One region of the Paenarthrobacter sp. NPDC092416 genome, then DNA from elsewhere that is predicted to be linked to it. Evidence: riboswitches for the same ligand, from Rfam matches in the RefSeq annotation. Region 1 holds a riboswitch; the other holds the start of a gene.
The links. Region 1 has a riboswitch for cyclic di-AMP ahead of ACIQC5_RS09030 (NlpC/P60 family protein). Riboswitches for the same ligand answer to the same signal wherever they lie in the genome.
Positions count from the first base shown of each region.

Region 2: it holds a riboswitch for cyclic di-AMP, as region 1 does, so the genes downstream of both, ACIQC5_RS17760 (hypothetical protein) here and ACIQC5_RS09030 (NlpC/P60 family protein) in region 1, are expected to answer to the same signal.

Region 1 is NZ_JBIVQG010000003.1:268,122-272,167, reverse strand. Features, by position in the region: gene ACIQC5_RS09035 (copper resistance protein CopC) at 48-680, shown strand; cyclic di-AMP (ydaO/yuaA leader) riboswitch at 830-1,023, shown strand; gene ACIQC5_RS09030 (NlpC/P60 family protein) at 1,027-1,782, shown strand; gene ACIQC5_RS09025 (FAD-binding protein) at 1,968-2,723, opposite strand; gene ACIQC5_RS09020 (universal stress protein) at 3,162-4,046, shown strand, end outside.
Region 2 is NZ_JBIVQG010000010.1:110,041-114,086, forward strand. Features, by position in the region: gene ACIQC5_RS17755 (PucR family transcriptional regulator) at 1-899, shown strand, start outside; gene ACIQC5_RS17760 (hypothetical protein) at 1,049-2,386, opposite strand; cyclic di-AMP (ydaO/yuaA leader) riboswitch at 2,392-2,540, opposite strand; gene ACIQC5_RS17765 (ATP-dependent DNA ligase) at 2,772-3,839, shown strand; gene ACIQC5_RS17770 (hypothetical protein) at 3,938-4,046, opposite strand, start outside.

The DNA.
Region 1 (4,046 bases):
AGATTCGCCTAGTCTGTAAGGAAGCCAACACTAGGAGTCATCGCCCCATGCGTAACATCCGCCCGCTTCTGGCCGCCATAGTCGCCGCTCTCACCTTCGCAACCGCGGTGCTGTTTGCTGCCGCTCCGGCGTCTGCCCACGACGTCGCCGAGTCCACGGCTCCGGCGAACGGTGCCACAGTGGCGGAAGTACCGGCGTCGGTATCGATTACGTTCAGCAACCGCCCGCTGGCTATCGGCTCGGGCGTCACTGTTACGGCTGGCGGCGAAAACTGGGCGGACGGCGCCGTCGAGATCGTGGACAACGTGGTGACGCAGAAGCTCCGCCCAGGCGCTCCGGCGGGCGAATTCACTGTTGTGTGGCGCGTGGTCAGCTCCGACTCGCACCCCATCGAAGGCACCTTTACGTTCACCGCCACTGCAGGAAGCACGACGGCGGGCACCGGCTCGGGGGCTGCGTCACCGTCTGCTTCGGCGTCGTCGGCGAGCGTCCCGACGGCGGGCACAGCGGCGCCGGGGACGGGAAATAACGAACCGGCAACGGACGCTTCACAGCCGTTCCCGTGGAGCATCGTCGGCTTCGCAGTGGTCGCCTTGGGCCTGCTGATCTTCCTCGGTGTCACTGCCCGTAAGAAACTCGCGGCAACCGGCGATTCAGAAGGTGAAAACCCCGCCGAATAGCGGCCTGCGGGCCTACTCGTGAAGGTCTCAGAATGATCACCAAGACACGCCCAATCTTAACTTCTCGTTACTCAAATGTGACTTTGAAGTGATCATCACGTACCGTTGTATCTGTGCCTGTTCCATGAACCGGGCACTTCCGGCCTGATTGCCTAGCTCTGCCGCAGTCCGGAATCCGTTCGCAGACAAACCTACGGCAGAGACAGGGAACCCATTTTGGACCGCTTTCGAGCGTGTCTTGGGGTGAAGCCACGAAGCTTTCCGCTGACAGCGGTGGTGATAGTGGCCGGGTGACTCCCATCCGAATCCGACAGCTAACCTCGCAGGCATCGGGAGAGGCTACTTCATGTCTTCACGCATTCTTCGCGGCCGTCGTAAGGCGGACAGCGTACGTCCTAATCCGTTCATCTCCATCTCCAAGGCTGTTGCCAGCAACGCCTCCGGCGCAGGTCGCCAGGCCGCTGTGATCGCTGCAGCTTCGGGCCTCGTCCTGACCGGTTCCATTGCTGCACACGCTGCTGAAACCCCGGTTCAGCGCGACTCCAGCCCCGCAACCGTTGCCGAGACCGTTGCGGAAACCCCCAACCAGGTTGTCACCGCAGCATCCACTGCCACCGTCAACTTCGAGCGTCCCGCAGTTGCTTCCGTAGCGGCTCCGGTCATCGAGAAGCCGGCTCCCGTCGCAGCGGCTCCCGTTGCCAAGACGGCTGCCGCAACTGCTACCGTTCAGGCTGCAGCACCCGCTCCGGCCGCCACGGCTCCTGCTGCAGCTCCGGCTGTCGGCGGCATCAACGCAGCCATGGTCGCCTCGGCATACGCCCAGATCGGCATCTTCCAGGACTGCACCGCCATGGTCGAAAGGGCCCTCGGCTCGGCCGGTATCCCGGTTGGCGACCTCGGTCCCATGCAGTTCATGAACTACGGCAAGGTTGTCAGCGACCCCCAGCCCGGTGACATGATCGTCCAGTCCGGCCACGTAGCCATCTACATCGGCAACGGCCAGGCCATCAGCGGTGGCATCAACGGGAACCAGACGGGTATCCACCCCATCAGCTGGCTCACCGCCACTGGCCCCATCACGTACGTACGTGCAGGCGCATAAGCTGTAGCTTCACCGCGCATTGGCTCGACCATGCACACTGGCTCCACCGTGCATTGGCTATGCCAAGTTTTAACTGAAGGCCGGTGCCTTCGAGGACTTATGTCGTCGAGGGCACCGGCCTTTGCGCTTAAAATCGGCTGACTGTGGCGCTGGAAAAAACTATGCGATTCGCGGCAGTTGAAACGCTAAGCGATCGCGATCCCCGGGCCTGCCGGGAGCGCCACCCTGGTGGAAATAGCCTGCCCGACCGCCTTTGCCTGCCGGAGAACTTCCTTCGGTGTGGGGGTAATGAGTTCCCCGACACCCACCAGGTGCATCCCGACGGCGCGCATGGCTGCCGCAAGATTCTGGCCTATCGAAATGCCAAGTTCGGCGAGCATCCGGCGCAACTGGCTTTGGGCGCAGCGCGTCACCACGATGTGGTCGGCCAAGAGGACGCCCGTGGCCGTGTGGACGGCCCACTGCCGGGAGCCTGCCACGGGGAGCCCGGGCATCACTCCGGCGGTAAGGGCGGCGGTGAGGGTCGCGGGAGCGCCCGCGGTTGGTCCGACGGCGGAGCTGACGGATAGTCCCGTCATTCCTGCGCCCATTCCTGGGCCTAGCCCTGCGCCCAGCTGAAGGGAAGTTTCTGCCCCCAGGAAGTCCAGGCGGACCGCTCGTGTGTCGCTGCGGACATCAAGGTGGTGGCTGGCGGCGTAGTTGCGCAGGTGCCGGAGGATCTCGTGGCGTTCCTGCATGGCAGCGGGATCGGCCGCGTCGCAGCGCTGCAGCATGCCTGTGTGGAGGGATGGTCCTGTCGTGGCCAAGGCTCCCAGACCGTCCACCACAATGGAACCTACGCCGTAGCGGCTGAGTTCACTGGCGACAGCCAGTCCGGACAGCCCGGCGCCGATCACCACGGTAGTGGTGCGTTCCGTGCCGGAATCAGGCGTGAGTGACACTGCTTGGTTCCTCCTTGACGTGTGTGCCCTGAGGCATCGCGTGGGATCGCGTCCGAGTTCCCCAAGCGGCCGCAAATAAATGGCCGGTAGTGTTCTGGAACACATTCACCGGCCATTCGGTGAATCGAACACTACAGAACTTTTCCGGCCATGGATAGCCTCCGCGCCCGCGTGTTTTTCGATGTTCATCTGCGGCGAATTCAGGTGCCCCAAAACGAGCCCGGACCGTTATCCACATAGCCGAACGGCGCCTTGATTCGGCCCTGCCAACCGAGAATAGTGGTGCTTGGAAGGGGAATCCCAAGGATCCTCCATCCCCGGAAAATGCAAGGGGAACTGCCGAGTAGGCGGGCAGCCTGCCTGTCAGGGAAACCGGCAGGTAGATCCTCTGGCAGAATGGCCGGAACATCAGGCAGTAAGTGCGAGGAGGCGGGCCCCATGGACCAGCACGGCAGACACGTTGAAGAACCACAGGACGGCGAAGGAGAGTCCGTCGCGCCAGGCGGCATCGTCGTTGGAGTGGACGGTTCCGAGCACGGCCAATGTGCCCTTGTCTGGGCAGCACGTGAAGCCGAACGCCGCCAGCTTCCGCTGCATATCGTCACGGCGTACTCGGTGCCGATCTTTGCGGCCTCAGGGCTGGATGGCGGCTACGCCACGGTTGATGACTCCGTGATTCGGGAGGGCGCCGAAGCAATCGTCAAGCAGGCCATGGAAAAGGTCTCCGGCTACGCCATCGACGTCGATGCTTCAGTGGAGAACGGCGACGCCTCCGGTGTCCTGCTGGATCTGTCCGCGGATGCCGCACTCCTGGTCTTTGGCAGCCGCGGCCGCGGTGGATTCGTCGGTCGCCTGCTGGGGTCAGTGAGCAGTGCCCTGCCGGCCCACGCCAAATGCCCCACCGTCACTGTGCCGCTGTATTGCGCTGACCGCCTCGGCGAGAACACGGAGGACAAACACATCAAGGCGGAGCACGCCAAGGCCGGCCCTCGAAACGTGGAGAATGTCGTCGTGGTGGGCGTGGACGGTTCTGAGCAAGCCCGCGTGGCGGTCCTTGAAGCCGCGGAACAGGCGCAGCGGATGGGTGCCAAACTCCGGGTGATTTGTGCAGTACCGCAGTACAGCGGCTCGCTTGCCTGGGTCCCCGCTCCTTTGGACCGTGATGCGCTGTTTGCGGATATCCGGGTTCAACTGGACGCAGGCGTCGCGTGGCTTCGGAGCCATTTCCCCAAGCTGACGGTGGAGACCGAACTCAAGGACGGCTCACCAGTGGATGTCCTCGTGGAGGCCAGTCGCGGGGTGGAGCTCATCGTTCTTGGTACG
Region 2 (4,046 bases), on a different contig from region 1:
TCGAAGAACAGAGTGCGACGGCGATACTTGCCGAACTGCCCGGCGTGCGAGACGAACTGGACCTGTTGGCAGGATTGTTGCTGGATTCAAACACTGCGGAATCGGAGTTCAGGCGGCGGCGTGAGCAGGAATTCCTGGCGGCGTGCGGCGGGGAATCCAACGCCGTGGCCGCCGTAGCTGGCTGGAAGGAAATCCAAGGGCGCGGGCCATGGCAACTCGTCACTGTGCTGGACGCGGACGGCGGCGGGTCCGACGTCGATCCCATCGCCGCTACTTTGACGCATCGCTCGGCGGCGCTGCAGTCGACGATTGGCGTCAACGCTGCGTTGTTCAGCGCCGGAACGGAAACGCACGCCGTGGTCCTGTTCCGGGAATCAGGTGGCCGTGCGGACCATGCGCAGGTCTTGGTGCATTACCAATTGGAGCTGGCGAAACGCGCGGGACGGACCGTGGACCGCGTGATTTTGGGCATCAGCGAGCCATTCCAAGTGATCCGGCAGCTCGCGGGAGCATACCGCCAGTCGAAGCTCGCGGCGCAGGCGGCGGCAGTAGATCCGCCGCTGGGGGAGCTCGTGGACAGCCGTTCCGTGGGGGTCTATCAATTGTTCGAAAGGTTGCAGGCACCGGGAGGCTGGGACGACGCCGGCTCGGTGCACTATCGTGCGCTGGAAGACCATGACCGCAACGGTGAATTGCTCCCGGTGCTGGAGCTGCTCTACGACAATGACGGCTCCGTGCAGGACGTTGCTGCCAAACTCCACCTCCACCGGAGCAGCATCTACAACCGGCTGGGCAGGATCCGGCAACTCATCGGTGCTGACCCGTTGAGCGGTGCCATCCGGCTCGAGTTGCACGCGGCGTTGAAGGCGCGGCGCTGGGCAACGCGGCCGCGGATTTGATGCTGGATCAGGCCAGGCTCAGCGCCCGAACGGCTTCATCCGGCGGCAACCCCATCGACTGGAGCGGCGACGGACCAAGGAAGTCCGGCTGCCGCTGCAGTACCGGCCATGCCACCCCACGTGAGTGGTGGTTCGGGGCATGCGGGTGCTCACCTGAGGACCTCGTTGGCAGCGTCCAGAAGTCCCTCGAGATCCACTGAAGACTGGGGTGTGGTTGCGCTCGGGCTACCCGTCGGCTTCGGTTTCCTGGCGGCATCGGTTTCCGTCGGCGAAGGGGTTGGCGTGCCGGTGGGCGTCGGGGTCGATGTGACCGTGTCGCTGGGGACCGGGCTGGGCGCCGGAGTTGTCGCAACGGGAACCGGTGTGGTGACGCCCGGTACGGGAGTGACGGCAGACGGCGCAGCTGACGGGACCCAGACCGGGTCCGCGAGCGAAACTTGAGGCGTCGGAACGGACGACGACGTCACTGCAGCATGTGCCTCCTGCGTGGTTTGCGTCGGGTCGGCCAGAGCTTGGCCCGCGGTAGCGCTGGGGCTGGAGGAAGATGACGCCGATGCGCTGGGGGAGACGCTGGCCGCAGTGGACGGAACCTCGGACTCGCCGGAACTGCTGTCCTTGGCCTGCGGGGTCTGTGTTTCCTGGCCGAAGAACGGCAATTCCAGGGCTTGGCCGAGCGAACCGGCAGTCAGAACCAGGCCCAGGGCTCCGGCGACAACTGCCATCCGCTGGCTTACGGCGCGAACGGTTGCGGCTTTCTTCAGAACGGCCAAGGGCTCCCGGCTGAACGGCGAAGCAGCAAAGGACGCCGCGCCAAAGCCGGCCTTGGTGGCCGCTGATTGCGAGGTGGCTGATTGCGAGGTCACTTGTGCAGCTGCCCTCCGAGTAGGCATCTCGGCTGCCTGGGGCTGCTCCGGCGCATTCGGCTCATCGGACTCCCGGCTCGCGAGTGCGGCGGCGGCAGTCGCGGCCGCAGCAACCTGCGCGGGTGAAGTGGCCCGGGCCGGAGACGGTGTGGCAGGTGCCGAGACCGTCGGGATGGCCGCCGTGGCCGGCTCTGCCGCAGGTGCCATCACTGGGATCGCGGTCGTCGCGGGTTCGGAAACGCGGTCCTCCTCAGCAGCAGGAGCCACAGCGGGAATTTCCGTAGTGACCGGCTGCGGAGTCGGCGTCTGCTCTTCGGCGGCCTTGACGATGGGGATGGCCGCCGTCGCGGGTTCGGCTGGTGCGCTGGGCTCGGGGTCAATCACCGCCCGTGCGATGCGCTCACGTTCGGCGGCGCGTGCGGCCGCGCGCGTGGTGGGGGCCGCGATGGTGGGCGTGGCCTCAGTGGCGGGTTCCGGCGTCGTACTTGTCTGTTCCGGAGCAGGTGTGTCCGGAGTAGATGTGGAGGTGACGGCTGCGCTGAATTCGGCGCGGCGGCGTCCGGTTGGCTTGGTGCGCTCGCTGGCCACTTGGGCGCGGCGCGGCTGATCCATGGATGCGGACATGGTGGTTTGCCTCTCAACGCCTTCGAGGTTAGCTGTCGGGTTCGGACGAGGCCGTCCGGCCGCACATGGCGGCTTCACCCCGAGGGCCTGTGGAGATGCAGGCCCGGGAACTCTGGGTCCCCCGTCTCTGCCGCGGGTCTGGCGGAACTCCGGGATGCGGCAGAGCTCGGCGTCATCCCGGAAACGGCCCAGTTGGGGTTGGGTCGCTCTTCGACGTTACAGGAGGCCGCCGTCAAAGTCACGTTTACGTAACGGGCGGGAGGCCTGTCGGAGCGTGTGGCGCTGAGGACCTAGGCTACGGGGTTCGTGCGGGATCTGGGACTCTGGCCAAGATATCCAACGCCAAGACTAGCTTCGGCGTGCACCGGCAGGTAGACATTGTCGTATGGACCTGCCAGTGATGCCGCCGATCTCGCCCATGCTCGCCAAGTCTGTTCCCTCAATCCCTGATGTTGGTCACCATGAGCCCAAGTGGGACGGCTTCAGGACCATCGTCTTCAAGGACGGTGACGAGATCATCCTGGGTAGCCGCAACGAGAAGCCGATGACCCGTTACTTCCCTGAACTCGTGGAGGCGCTCCGGAGGAACCTGCCGGACAAATGCGTGATCGACGGCGAAATTGTCCTGATCGCGGACAACAGGCTGGACTTCGAAGGGCTTCAGCAGCGCATTCATCCCGCCGACAGCCGTGTCCGAATGCTTGCGGAGAAAACGCCGTCCTCCATGATCGCCTTCGACCTCCTTGCCTTGGGAGATCAGAACCTCATGGACAGGCCGTTTTCGGAGCGCCGTGCCACCTTGGAGCGTGCCCTCGCCAAGGCGGAGCCGCCCGTATATGTGACGCCCGCAGTAGCGGATCTTGATAAGGCGCAGGAGTGGTTCGTGCAACTGGAGGGCGCCGGGCTGGATGGCGTGCTGTCCAAACCCTTGGACGGGACGTATCAGCCCAATAAGCGCGTGATGTTCAAGACCAAGCACGAGCGCACGGCGGATTGCGTGGTGTCGGGATTCCGGTGGCACAAGACTGCCCAGGTTGTGGGCTCGATGCTGCTCGGTCTTTATGACGATGGCGGTCGACTGCAGCATGTGGGGGTGGTGGCGTCTTTCCCAATGGCCCGCAGGGAGAGTCTCGTGGCCGAACTGGAGCCGTACCACATCGAGCTCAGCGAACATCCCTGGGGTCAGTGGGCCAACCAGTCAGAAGCGACAACTGCCGGGTCCCGAATGCCGGGGGCGCAGAGCAGGTGGAGCGGCGGCAAAGATTTCTCCTTTGTACCGCTGCGTCCAGAGCTCGTCATCGAGGTCGCCTACGACTATATGGAAGGCGACAGGTTCAGGCACACCACGCAATTCCGTCGGTGGCGGCCGGACCGTACCCCGGAAAGCTGCACCTACTCCCAGCTTGAGGAACCTGTGGACTACGACCTTGGTGAGATCCTGCGGTTGCCATAGTCCCTGGCATGCTTCGTTGCTGCTCCGCTTTTCAGTTGCTTCCCCGCTCTTCAGTTGTTGGCCAGCGGCGTCGTAGCGGGTGAGCAACTGCCTACCGGTCAGCCGTCTTCGAGCTCCGGCTCTTCATCACTCCAGTCGTCGGCCGGGGGTGCTGGTTCAAGGAGTTCGACGTCGGGCTCAACCTCCATATCGGCCTCATCGAGGCTC